2 linked regions of the Rubripirellula tenax genome follow. The protein of the gene in region 1 binds, or shares a complex with, the protein of each later gene. Links are inferred from orthologs where the notes say so. Each region holds a gene or a part of one and is shown on either strand. Other genes may lie near its edges.

Region 1 (8,908 bases):
ATAGTCCTCGTGTTCTGGGTGCAGCGGGGCGCGTCGCCGAACGAGTACGTGGCGAATTGCAGGGGGAAGTGCGTGTCGTTGCACCGGAGGTTTTTGGTGCCGCGTTTGTCGACCGGGTCCATCGAATTCTGACGGGCGCCAAGGCGTCTGACGAACTGAAGTCGTCACTCGGTAAATTGGCTGCATCCGGCAGCGAAGGTCAGACGGACGTTTGTCACATTTTGATCAATAGCAACGCCTTTTTGTTTGTGGAGTGATCGATGAATCTCGCGAACCCATCGCGATTGTGCCGCGCCGCCGGCGTGCCCCACATTCAACACGTATCCAACCGTCGGCAATTTTTGACGACGGCCGGTGCTGGTTTCGGCGCGCTGGCGTTGGACGCAATGATGGCAGGTTCCACGCTGGCCGAGTCCTCTGCAGGCCGGTTGCACCATCCGGCGACGGCGAAAAGCGTGATCTTTCTGTTCATGGAAGGTGGCCCCAGCCAAATGGACACTTTCGATCGCAAGCCGCTACTGAACGAGTTGGCGGGGCAAGGTTTGCCCGCCAGTTTCAACGCGCCGATCACGGCGATGGGTGAACACGGCGCGCCCTTGCTGGCATCGCAGCGAAAGTGGACGCGATATGGTCAAAGCGGATTGGAAACCAGCGATTGGTTTCCGAGCGTGGCGCAGCACGCAGACGACTTGGCCGTGATTCGTTCCTGCTATGGCGAAGGTATCAATCACGCCGGCGGTTGCAACTTGATGAACACCGGCTCGATCCTGGGTGGACGTCCGTCGCTGGGGTCTTGGATCACGTACGGTTTAGGCAGCGAGAACGAAGACCTGCCGGCCTTTGTGGTGATGACAGATGAAAAGAAGCCGGCGACCAACGGAGTGAGAAGTTGGGGGCCCGGTTTCTTGCCGGCGACGTACCAGGGCACTCCGGTCGGCAATGGCCCCAAAGGCGAAGTGATCGCAAATTTGAGTTTGCCCGCCGGCATGTCGGCCGAGCGTCAATTGCGAAAGTTGCAATGGATTCATCAGATCAACGCCGCGCATGCCGCAACGTTGCCGGACGTTTCGTCGTTGGACGCACGGATCCGATCGTACGAGCTGGCGTCGCGGATGCAAGCGTCTGCACCGGAGGCGGTTGACTTGGCGGGCGAAACGGCCGAGACGCGTCGCTTGTATGGGCTGGACCGAAAAGAAACGAAAAACTACGGCGAAATCTGTTTGCTGGCGCGTCGCTTGGTCGAGCGCGGCGTGCGGTTCATACAGCTTTACAGCGGAACGGGAAGCGGCTGGGATGCGCACGCGAACATCGAAGCCAATCACACAAAATACTGTGGCAGCGTCGATGTGCCGATCGCCGGGTTGCTTGCCGACTTGAAGCGTCGCGGTCTGTTGGACCAGACGCTGGTCGTTTGGGGCGGCGAGTTTGGACGCACGCCGATGAGTGAGAAAGGGAACGGACGCGATCACAATCCGACCGGATTCACGATGTGGATGGCTGGCGGCGGAGTTCGCGGTGGTCAAACCATCGGGGCAACCGACGAGCTCGGCTTGCACGCGATCCAAGATCGCGCCCATGTTCACGACGTCCACGCCAGTATTTTGCACCTGATGGGACTCGACCGACTCACTTTGTCCTACAATCACCAGGGGCGGCTCGAGCGACCGACGGTCAACGAGGGCGCCATGATTGAAAAGTTAGTGACGGGTTAAAGGGATCCGTTGTTCAAAGAATTTTTAAACTCCATTCGAGAAAATGATATGCGTTGTTACGTTGGATTTGGTTTGCTGATTTGTTCGCTGCTTTGCACGTTCACTCCGGCTTGGGGGGACGACGGGCCGCTGGTCTATCAGGGCGAGTCTGGTCCAGGTGCGGGGAAGCACATCGTCTTCTTGGCGGGGGATCACGAGTATCGCAGCGAAGAAGCGTTGCCCGCCCTGGCGCGAATCATGGCCAAGCATCACGGATTCAAATGCACCGTGTTGTTCAACGTCGATGCCGATACTGGATTTATCCATCCGGGCAATAACAACATGCCGCACACCGATGTGATCAAGGATGCCGACTTGTTGGTGTTCGGGTTGCGGTTCCAGAACTTCCCCGCCCAGCAGATGCAACCCATCGTGGACTATCTTCAACGCGGCGGGCCCGTCGTCGGTACGCGGACCAGCACGCACGCGTTTAATATCCCCAAGGACTCCCAGTTCGCCCGTTTCGATCACAAGTACGCTGGTGAAGAAATGAAGGGCGGATTTGGACGTCAAGTCTTGGGTGAGACTTGGGTCAGCCACTATGGCAAGAACCACGTCATGAGCACGCGTTTGGACATCGTCCCCGAACAAGCCGAGCATCCGATCATGCGTGGCGTCAAAGATCCTTGGGTCGAAGCCGGCGGTTACTGGGTCGACCCGGCGCCGAACAGTACCGTTCTGGCATTGGCCCAACCGCTGCAAGGGATGACGCCGGATTCACCGCCGGCGGAAGGGAAAGATCCTTGCCCTGGCGTTTGGATTCGCGACTACCAAATCGATGGTGGCGAAAAGGGCCTCGCGTTCACAACAACCTATGGCGCCAGCGAGGATTTTCGCAACGACGGTTTTCGGCGGATGATGGTAAACGGTTGCCTGTGGGCAATCGGATCCGAAGATGCCATCCGCGCCGATTTGAACACGGATTTGGTGGGGCCCTACCACCCGTCCACGTTCAGCTTCAAAGGCTACCGCCGTGGCGTCAAGCCATTGGACATGGCCGGCTGGGACACGCCGATTATGGATCCGGAAAAGCCGACCAAGGATTGATGCTGTCGGGCCCGCGCGGAGTTGATTTTCGCACCGTTTTTCCTAGGGCGGCCAAGATTCCCGAAAAAACGCGTCTTCGGCGTGCCGGACGCGTCCTCTGCGCTGCGGCATTTCTCTGCTATTCTGTCGGGTAATTTGCGTGTCGGAGGCGGTGGACGATCCACGGCCCGATTGCCCAGCGCGCAGACGGACATCCACGAAAAATCCCCCCCGCCGGAAAGACACCTGTGCCCGCCCGCGACGACATTAAAACGATTTTGATCATTGGTAGCGGCCCCATCGTGATTGGCCAAGCTTGCGAATTCGATTACTCGGGAACCCAGGCCTGCAAGGCGCTGCGTGAAGAGGGGTATCGCGTCGTCTTGGTCAACAGTAACCCGGCCACGATCATGACCGATCCCGGAACCGCCGATGCGACGTACATCGAGCCGCTGTCGTGGCAGATGATCGAAAAGATCATCGCCAAAGAGCGACCCGACGCGCTGCTGCCGACGCTGGGTGGACAGACCGCGTTGAATGCCGCCATGGAATTGGAAGCCAACGGCGTGCTGAAAAAATACAACGTCGAAATGATCGGTGCGAACACTGCCGTGATCGCCAAGGCCGAAGAACGTGACCAGTTCAAAGAGGCGATGGAAAAAATCGGCCTCGATGTCTGCAAAGGGTTCACAATCGGAACGCTCGTCGAAGCCCGCGCGGCGCTGAAGGAAGTTGGCTTGCCCGCCGTCGTGCGTCCCAGCTTTACGATGGGCGGTTCAGGATCAGCCATCGCGTACAACAAAGACGAGTTCGATTCGCTGGTTCAAAATGGGCTGGATCAATCGCCCGTCACCGAAGTGCTGATCGAAGAATCGATCATCGGTTGGAAAGAGTACGAGATGGAAGTGATGCGTGATTGTGACGACAACGTCGTCATCATCTGCGCGATCGAAAACTTTGACGCCATGGGTGTCCACACCGGTGACTCCATCACCGTCGCGCCGGCCCAAACGTTGACGGACAAAGAGTATCAAAGGATGCGCGACGCATCGCTCGCCGTCATCCGCGAAATCGGTGTCGAAACCGGCGGCAGCAACATCCAGTTTGCGATCGAGCCCGATACCGGACGCATGATCGTGATCGAGATGAACCCACGGGTCAGCCGATCAAGCGCTCTTGCCAGCAAGGCAACCGGTTTTCCGATTGCCAAGATCGCGGCCAAGCTTGCCGTCGGTTACCGATTGTGGGAACTGTCCAACGATATCACGCAAAAGACGAAGGCCTGTTTCGAGCCGACGATCGATTATGTCGTCACCAAGATTCCTCGGTTCGCGTTTGAGAAGTTCCCCGAAGCCGACGCGACGCTGATGACTCAAATGAAGAGCGTCGGCGAGACGATGGCGATCGGCCGATCCTTCCGCGAATCGTTCCAAAAGGCGATGCGAGGTCTGGAAGTCGGCGCCTTCGGACTGGGCAGCGACAATCGTGACAAATGGGGCACCGATGAACAGCCCGATCAACACGAAATCACGTCCAAGCTGAGCATCCCCAACGCCGATCGGATCTTCTATATCCGTTACGCGATGAAGGCCGGGATGACGAACGAACATATCCACGAACTGACTCACATCGACCCGTGGTTCTTGGATCACTTGTCGCAAATCATCGAAGAAGAGACGCGGCTGATCAAAATCGGTTCGCTTTCCAAGATCACCGTCGACGAAATGCGAGCCGCCAAACGCAACGGCTTTTCCGATCGCCAGCTCGCCAAGATTTTTGGCTCGACCGAAACCAAGGTCCGCGCCCGACGAATCGAAATGGACATCAAGCCCGTGTTCAAAAGCGTTGACACCTGTGCGGCCGAATTCGAAGCGTACACGCCGTACTACTACAGCACCTATGAATCCGAAACCGAACTGCCGCCGAAGGGTGACAAGAAACGGATCATGATTTTGGGCGGTGGTCCGAACCGAATCGGGCAAGGCATCGAGTTCGACTATTGCTGCTGTCACGCCAGCTTCGCGCTTCGCGAAATCGGCATCGAAAGCGTTATGGTCAACAGCAACCCTGAAACGGTCAGCACCGATTACGACACGTCCGACATCCTGTTCTTCGAGCCGCTTACGATCGAAGACGTGCTGAATATTTGCGACGCGGTCCAGCCCGATGGTGTGATCGTGCAGTTCGGCGGACAGACGCCGCTTAACCTTGCCCGTGGTCTGCAAGAAGCTGGCGTGCCGATCATCGGTACCAGCGTCGATACGATCGATGCCGCCGAAGATCGCGAGTTGTTCCAGCAGTTGATCAACGAACTCGGATTACGACAACCGCCAAGTGGCATCGCCCGCAACATGGAACAGGCACGGATCGAAGGCAAGAAGATCGGGTTCCCAATGTTGGTTCGGCCAAGTTTTGTGCTGGGCGGACGGGCGATGGAAATCTGCTACGACCAACCCCAATTCGAACGCTATGTCGCCGAAGCCTTTGTCGTGGCCGACGGACAACCGGTGCTGATTGATCGCTTCTTGGAAGACGCCACCGAAGTCGACGTCGATGCGGTCGCCGACGGTACCGATTGTGTGATCATGGGGATCATGGAACACATCGAAGAAGCCGGTGTCCACTCCGGTGACTCGGCATGTGCGATCCCGACGTTCAGCTTGAGCGAAGCCGTTCTTACCGAGATCCGCGAAGCGACGGCCAAGTTGGCCAAGCGATTGAAGGTGATCGGTTTGATGAACATTCAATTCGCGATCAAAGACGAAGCCGACGGCCCAAAGGTCTATGTGCTCGAAGTCAATCCGCGTGCCAGTCGGACCGCACCGTTCGTTGCCAAAGCCACGGGCGTTCCCGTCGCTGGAATCGCAACCAAAGTGATGACCGGCATGACGTTGAAAGAGTTGGGCATCACCAGCGAACCGATCCCGCGTCACGTTTCGATCAAAGAAAGCGTATTCCCGTTCCGCAAGTTCGCGGGCGTCGACATCGTGCTGGGCCCCGAAATGCGAAGCACCGGCGAAGTGATGGGCATCAGCGATGATTTTTCGATGGCGTTCGCCAAGAGCCAGATCGCGGCCGGCAGCGTGTTGCCCGAAGCGGGCAAGATTTTCATGAGCCTGTCGTCCCGCCACAAAGATGCTGTCGTCTCCATTGGCGCCGATCTGATCGGTTTGGGATTCGAGTTGCTGGCCACGTCGGGGACGGCAACACGATTGAAGGAAGCTGGCGTAGCCGTAACGCAAGTCAAAAAGATCGCCGAAGGTCACCCGAACCTGATCGACTTCCTAAAAAACGATGACGTGCAGTTGATTCTCAACACGCCCAGCGGCAAAGGCGCTCGAACGGACGAAGGTCGCATTCGTGCCGCCGCCGTCCAGGCCGGTGTGCCGTGCATCACGACGATCGCGGCCGCCGAAGTCGCCGTCAAAGCGATGAAGGCGATGAAGGTCGGATCCATGAAAGTTGAATCGCTGCAAAGCCGCTACGCCAGCACTTAAAACTTGTTGCAACCGAGGAGGAACCACGCCCTGCTTCGCACTGCGAAAAAAGCGAACGGGTTTGCGAACGTGGGATAGGCTGCCAGCCTGTCGTTCAAGATTTGACAGGCTGGAAGCCTATCCCACGTGTTGTTCATACGATCCTTATCCCGCCTTTCAAGACGGGAGACCTTTTTGAACGAATGCGTGGAATTCTCAGCATTCGATGACGAAACCCTTTTGCAGGACAACGGGGCGACAAAGTCGATTTCCTCAGATTTTCTTGCCTCCATTTTCTTGCCAAGACATGTCAACCGAAGCATCCACCACCGTATTTGATCCCAGCAGCTTGAAGCTGTTGGTCGTCGACAACGAAGCAGCGCACGCCCGCGCGATGACAGAGAGTCTTGAAAAGGTCGGCTACGTTTGCGAAGTGGCGACCAGCGGTCCCGAAGCGGCCAAGTTGATACAACGCGAAACGTATGACATCGTTATCACCGACATGGTGATGAATGATATCGACGGCATGAAGATCCTTACGCTCGCCAAAGAACGTTTGCCGGATTGCGAAGTCGTGATGGTGACCGGTCACGCGACCGTGCCAATCGCCGTCCAAGCGATGCAGCAAGGGGCCTTCAACTTTCTGGAAAAACCAATCACGCCGAATCGGCTTCGGGCGATCGCCGAAAAGGCCGCCAACGCCGTGCTGCTTCGCCGCGAGAACACCGAACTGCATCAACGGCTCGACGAACGCTTCGGTTTCGAAGGGATCGTCTACACCAGCAAGAAAATGCAAGACGTCGTCGATCGGGTTCGACGAATCGCTTCGACCGACGCCACCGTTTTGATCACGGGCGAGAACGGGACCGGCAAAGAAATCATCGCCCAGGCGATCCACCAAAACAGTCCCAGGCGCGCCAAACGCATCGTTGCAATGAACACCGGTGCGATTGCCGAAAACTTGGTCGAAAGCGAACTGTTCGGTCACGTCAAAGGTTCGTTCACAGGCGCCGTTTCCGATCGCGAAGGTGCGTTTCAATATGCTAACGGAGGCACGTTGTTCTTGGACGAGGTCGGCGACATGCCGATGGCGACGCAGATCAAATTGCTTCGCGTGCTGGAAGAAAACCAAATCACGCGAGTCGGCGACAACAAGACGATCAAGGTAAACGTGCGGCTGATTTCGGCAACCAATCGTCCACTCGAAGAAATGATCGACGCGGGTACGTTCCGCCGCGATCTCTATCACCGCTTGAAAGTCGTGACGATCGAATTGCCGGCCCTTCGTGAACGGCGCGAAGATGTTGTGCCGTTGATGGACAGCTTTCGCAAGATGTTTCTGCGGCGGCACGACAAGTCGACGGCCCATTTCACGCCCGCGGTGACCAAACGATTCTTTGCCTACGATTGGCCCGGAAACGTGCGGCAACTTCGCAACTTTGTCGAAACCATGGTCGTGCTGGACACCGACGGCAAGCTGGACGTTGACGATTTGCCGCCGGAACTCTTGGACAGCTCCGAGGCTGTGGCCGAAGACGAAACGCAATTCCCCATCATCGCCGGCGACAACGACTTGATCGGGAAGCGACTGGAGGTAATCGAACGTTGGGCGATCGAAGAGACGCTCAAGTTGACCGGCGACAACCGCGAAGAAGCCGCCAAGGTTCTGGGAATCGGAGCCCGAACGCTATACCGCCGTCTGGACCAATACAAGAAAGACGAAGACGGCACCGAAGTCGCGGATGACGACGAGTCCTAACGAAGCGGCGAAAGACCATACACCCTCCAAGCGGATCCACAGGATCACAGCGGGCAACCCATCGTGGACCCGCGACTCCGTTCGCGGGACGTGAACTGCAAAGCAGTTCACCAAAACCCCGTTCGGCACCATGAAAAGCCTTCACGATCCACCAGCTTGGACACTCCCCGCCCACCAGGTTATGTAGGCTCCCCACTGGCAAAAGGGTTTTTGCTATTTTGATCGCAGGGGCAGCGAAGCGAGACGGACGGTGCGGCCCCGGTGATTTCCTACTCGCTGCACGGGGCCGCGGCTGTGATGAAAGAATTGGGCACAACCGAGCGTCAGCTTCATCTGTTGAGGCTGCTGCAGAATCGTCGCCAAGGCGTCACGGTCGACGATCTGTCGCGCCAGTTCGGCGTCAGCCTGAAAACCGTTCGCCGCGACCTCGTGCGTCTGCGCGATGCCGGCTTTCCGATCCAAGAGGCTACCGAGGCGCACGGGCGGCATCGTTGGTCCATGCACGGCGAGAGCACGACCGGTGCCGGACTGGCATTCGACGAAGCCTTTGCACTGGCGCTATCGACCCAGTGCATCGGATCGCTCGCCGGAACCGAAATTGGCGATGCCGCTCGATCGGCGATGGCCAAGCTGCGCAGCGGATTGTGTGAGCGAACGTTGGACTACTGCGATCGCCTCGCTCGCTCAATCACCTTGCTCCAATCGCGCGGCGTCGACTACGCCGACAAGGCCGACATTCTCGAACAGATCTTGCTCGGTCATGAAGAGCGACGCAACGTCTTCATCGCCTATCACTCACGCGGATCCACTGAACCGCTCACGTATCCCATTTCTCCTTACGCGATTCGTCAATACCAAAACGCCGTCTACATCATCGGGCACAGCGAACAGCACGA
Region 2 (4,397 bases), on another replicon or contig:
TCGCACAAGCCTTTGTGCCGATCGAGAAACGTTATCCACCAGGTTGGTTTGCCGATCCCGATGCGCCGAATCCGACCGTCCAAACGCAGCCGATCCCGATCATCGATACGTGGCGGGCGATGGAAGCGTTGGTTCACGACGGATTGGTGCGTGACATCGGGGTTTGCAACTTCGGTGTTTCGTTGCTTCGCGATTTGGACAATCAAGCCGAAATTGGGCCGGCGATGTTGCAGGTCGAAATGCACCCGTATCTGACCCAAGAAAAACTGCTGCGGTTTTGTGACCAGTCCAACATCGCCGTGACCGCGTTCTCGCCGCTAGGGGCACAGTCGTATTTTCAGTTGAACATGGCCGAGGCGAGTGAATCGCTGTTGGAACACGACACGATCAAGTCGATCGCGACGGACGTTGGTCGAAGCCCGGCACAGGTGTTGTTGCGGTTCGGTGTCCAGCGAGGCACGTCGGTGGTTCCGAAGACTTCGAACGTTGATCGTTTGAAAGAGAATTTGGCGGTCTTCGATTTCACGTTGTCGGATGACCACATGAAGCGAATCGCAGGACTCGACCGTCATCGTCGATTCAATGACCCCGGCGATTTTTGCGAAGCTGCGTTCAACACATTTTTCCCAATCTACGAATAGTCTTTCGAAACGAATCGGCGATAGGAACTCATGCGTTTTTTGAGTGTCGTACTGTTTTTCACGTTCACTTCGCTTGCGGGGGCGGAGGATTCTGAGGCGTTGGTTGCCGTCGCCCGATACTCGCAAGTCGAAACGTTTGACGACTTGGATCAGTTAGCAAAACAGACCGCATCGTCGGATTTTGTACCTCGGCGTGCCGTGCCGGAATCTTTGGCGGCAATGGTGTATGACCAATACGTCAAGATTCAATACAAGATCGAGAATGCGACGTGGTGGGGAACGGATCGGCCTTTCTGGATCGAAACGTTCCACCAAGGGTTTGTACAGCGCGACCGCGTTTGGTTGTTCGTTCGCGAAGACGATCGAAACCGGTTGATCCCGTTTTCGACGGACGACTTCACTTATGATCTTCATGGCTTGGATCCGAAATCCATCGCTGATGCCGGTCATGCGGGAATCAAAATCGCCGGACGTTTTCCTAGGGGCGCCGAAGAAGAATTCTTGACGTTTTTGGGGTCCAGCTATTTTCGCGCCCGCAGTGAATCCAACGTTTACGGTGCGTCGGCACGTGGTTTGGCGATCGACATTGCAACCGAGGGTGCCGAAGAGTTTCCGTTCTATCGTGCGATTTGGATCGACGAACCCACCCCGGATGCAAAGTCCGTCACGGTGCGTGCGTTACTGGATAGCCCCACCGTCTGCGGCGCTTACCAGTTCGAATTGATGCCCGGCGCGACGACGACGTCGATTGACGTTCGATCGTCACTTCATTTTCGCCGAGTCCCCAAGAAGCTGGCCATCGCACCGCTGACCAGCATGTGGATTTGGGGCGATGGTTTGCGCGGTCCGCCCAAAGACGCGCGGCCGTCGGTTCATGATTCCGACGGCCTATTGATTCGCACCGGCGAGGCGGCCCATAGCGACTGGACCTGGCGAGCGATCGCCCGACCGCCGTATCCCTCGGTGACTTCGTTTCCGACCGATCGTTTGCTCGGGTTTGGTTTGATGCAGCGGAATACCTCGTTCTTTCATTTCGACGATCACAACGCGTTGTACAACAAACGGCCCAGTGTGTTCGTTACGCCGCACGGTGATTGGGGTGCGGGCCGCATCGAGCTGTTGGAATTGCCCGGTGCTCACGAAGGCATCGACAATCTTGGTGCCTACTGGATCCCCCAATTACCCCCCACAACGGATGCCCCCCTGCGGCTTCGATACACGGTCGAGTTTTTCGGGGGCGACCATGGCGGGCAATCCAACGTCGCTCGGGCGACGTCGCTGGAACTGAAACGCGGCGCCGAGTCGATTGCATTGACGGTCCGCTTTGCGGGCGAAGTGATCCGCGAAATCCCCGCAACCGCGTATATCGACGTCGCGATCGCCACGGTTCGCGGTGCCATTTCCGAACAAAAGCTGACCAAGACGCAAACCGGCGACTGGCTGCTAAAAATGGTCGCAACGCCCTCGGAACCGGCACCCATGGAGATCAAGGCAACGCTGCGTCACCGCGGGCAGCCGGTCTCGGAGACCTTCTCGTATCTTTGCCCTCACGACGAGCCGCAATTTGTCTACCCAGACGTCTACACACGGTAATTTCACCGCTCCTTACCTAAAAACGCCGTTTGGAATAAGCTAAAAGCGTTGTAAATTCCTCGGTTTGACCCTGCCCCGTTGTTTCCCGCTGATTTTCCATGACTCCCGCAAAACTCGTTCTTGAAGACGGCTCCGTATTCCCTGGCCAATCGTTCGGCGCGGCTGGCGAAGTGACCGGCGAGGTTGTTTTCAATACGTCGATGACCGGTTATCAAGAAATCTTGACCGATCCCAGCTATCACGGCCAAATCGTCACGATGACGTACCCGGAAATCGGCAACTACGGCGTCAACGAAATCGATGTCGAACACCGCGTTCCGTCGCTGTCCGGGTTTATCGTTCGCGAGCTCAGCCGGATCCACAGCAACTATCGCGCGAGCGGCGACCTGGACACCTATTTGAAAAAGCACAACGTCATCGCGTTGTCGGGTATCGACACACGATCGTTGGTGCGGCACATCCGAACCGCCGGAGCGATGCGAGGTATTTTGTCGACCACGGACGCCGACAATGCATCGTTGATTGCCAAAGCCAAAGCCGCACCCAGCCTGGTCGGACGCGATTTGGTTCGCGAAGTGATGAGCAAGTCCGTCACATCCTGGGACGAAAAACTTGACGATTGGACCGCTTGTGAAATCGGTGCGGCCGTCGATTCAGGTGGCGGCACCCACGTCGTTTGCATGGACTTTGGCATGAAGTGGAACATTCCGCGACACTTTGCGTCGCGTGGTTACAAGGTCACGATCGTACCCGGCGACACGACAGCGGCCGAGATCATGAAACTGTCGCCCGACGGTGTGTTTCTGTCCAACGGTCCCGGCGACCCCGAGCCGCTTGACTATGCGATCAAGACGATCAGCGAGCTGTTGGGGAAGACACCGATTTTTGGAATCTGCTTAGGTCATCAGTTGTTGTCACTGGCATGTGGCGCGAAGACCTTCAAGTTGAAGTTCGGCCATCGCGGTGCGAACCAACCGGTGATGGATCTGACGACGGGCAAGGTTGAGATCACCACGCAAAACCACGGCTTCGCAGTCGACGCCGACTCGTTGCCCGCAGACCTTGAAATCACACACCGTAACTTGAACGATGATACGGTTGCGGGCGTGCGCCACAAAACCCATCCCGCATTCGGTGTTCAGTATCACCCCGAAGCGGCCGCCGGACCGCACGACAGTCATTATCTGTTCGACCGGTTCCAGGATCTGCTGACTGCTGCGGCAGTTTGACAGCGACGCTGGCATCCCTCGAATCTCGCCTCGCCATGAACCGGTGAATCTTTGTATGATCCCGACTTCGTGGCAGTCGTGTTACCGTCGAATGGATCGACGATTCGAGATATCCCACCGCAACGAGTAGCGTGAAATACACCATTTCCCTCGGCGTCGCCCTGCTGGCCAACTGGCTGTTGTGGTCCGGGCACTTCGACAATCCCTTTCTGCTTGGACTGGGATTTGGGTCGTGTGTGTTGAGTCTTTGGTTGTCGGCGAGAATGCGAATTGTCGACGAAGAAGGCGCGCCGGCTCAACTCGGCTTGCGTCCCTTCACGCAATTCGCGCCGTGGTTGGCATTCAAAATTGTTGAATCGAATGTCCATGTCGCCAAAATCATTTTGTCGCGCGACATGCCGCTCAACCGCAACGTGGTGACCATTCAGTCGAACCAAAAGAGCGCACTCGGTCGTGTAATCCTGGCAAATTCGATCACGCTGACGCCGGGTACGGTGTCGGTCGATTTGATCGAAGACAAAATCATGATTCACGCGTTGTCCATCTCCGACGCTGACGAAGACATGTCCGGTGACATCGATCGAAGGATCTGTCGATTGGAGCGTTCAGAGTGAATCCGTTTTCAATGCTGATCGCCAGCGCCCAACCGATCACCCACGCGACGGATTCCGCGACTGTCTTTCCCTTCCCAAGCATGTTTGCCGTCGCCAGCGCTGCGGTGCTGGTCACGATGACATTGGCACTGACACGGGCGATGCTTGGCCCGACGGTTTTCGATCGCGTGTTGGCGCTGAACATGTTCGGCACAAAAACAGTGCTGTTGATTTCGGTCGTCAGCTTCATGAGTGGCCGTACCGATTTTCTTGACCTGGCGCTGCTCTATAGCCTGATGAATTTCATCGGCATGGTGGCGCTGTTGCGATTCACGACAACG

Evidence for each region. Proteins that work in one complex are often made in the same cells at the same time.
Region 2: the proteins of carB (region 1) and carA are in contact, whole or in part, in a solved structure (PDB 1KEE), measured with the Escherichia coli proteins. The link is inferred for Rubripirellula tenax from one-to-one orthologs.

Annotation. Positions count from the first base shown.
Region 1 is NZ_SJPW01000003.1:2,325-11,232, reverse strand. What follows is about bases 2,659-6,474. They hold carB (carbamoyl-phosphate synthase large subunit), read left to right. Parts: upstream 2,659-3,025; coding sequence 3,026-6,274; downstream 6,275-6,474. Other genes in these bases: Poly51_RS10990 (ThuA domain-containing protein), read left to right, coding at 2,659-2,798. In the rest of the region: Poly51_RS11000 (PSD1 and planctomycete cytochrome C domain-containing protein), read left to right, coding at 1-257; Poly51_RS10995 (DUF1501 domain-containing protein), read left to right, coding at 261-1,712; more of Poly51_RS10990, read left to right, coding at 1,761-2,658; Poly51_RS10980 (sigma-54-dependent transcriptional regulator), read left to right, coding at 6,561-8,012; Poly51_RS10975 (helix-turn-helix transcriptional regulator), read left to right, coding at 8,274-8,908. UniProt on the Escherichia coli protein: Large subunit of the glutamine-dependent carbamoyl phosphate synthetase (CPSase).
Region 2 is NZ_SJPW01000001.1:1,245,273-1,249,669, reverse strand. What follows is about bases 1,437-4,397. They hold carA (glutamine-hydrolyzing carbamoyl-phosphate synthase small subunit), read left to right. Parts: upstream 1,437-2,332; coding sequence 2,333-3,463; downstream 3,464-4,397. Other genes in these bases: Poly51_RS04665 (monovalent cation/H+ antiporter complex subunit F), read left to right, coding at 4,158-4,397; Poly51_RS04670 (Na+/H+ antiporter subunit E), read left to right, coding at 3,595-4,077; Poly51_RS04680 (glucan biosynthesis protein), read left to right, coding at 1,437-2,234. In the rest of the region: Poly51_RS04685 (aldo/keto reductase), read left to right, coding at 1-641; more of Poly51_RS04680, read left to right, coding at 672-1,436. UniProt on the Escherichia coli protein: Small subunit of the glutamine-dependent carbamoyl phosphate synthetase (CPSase).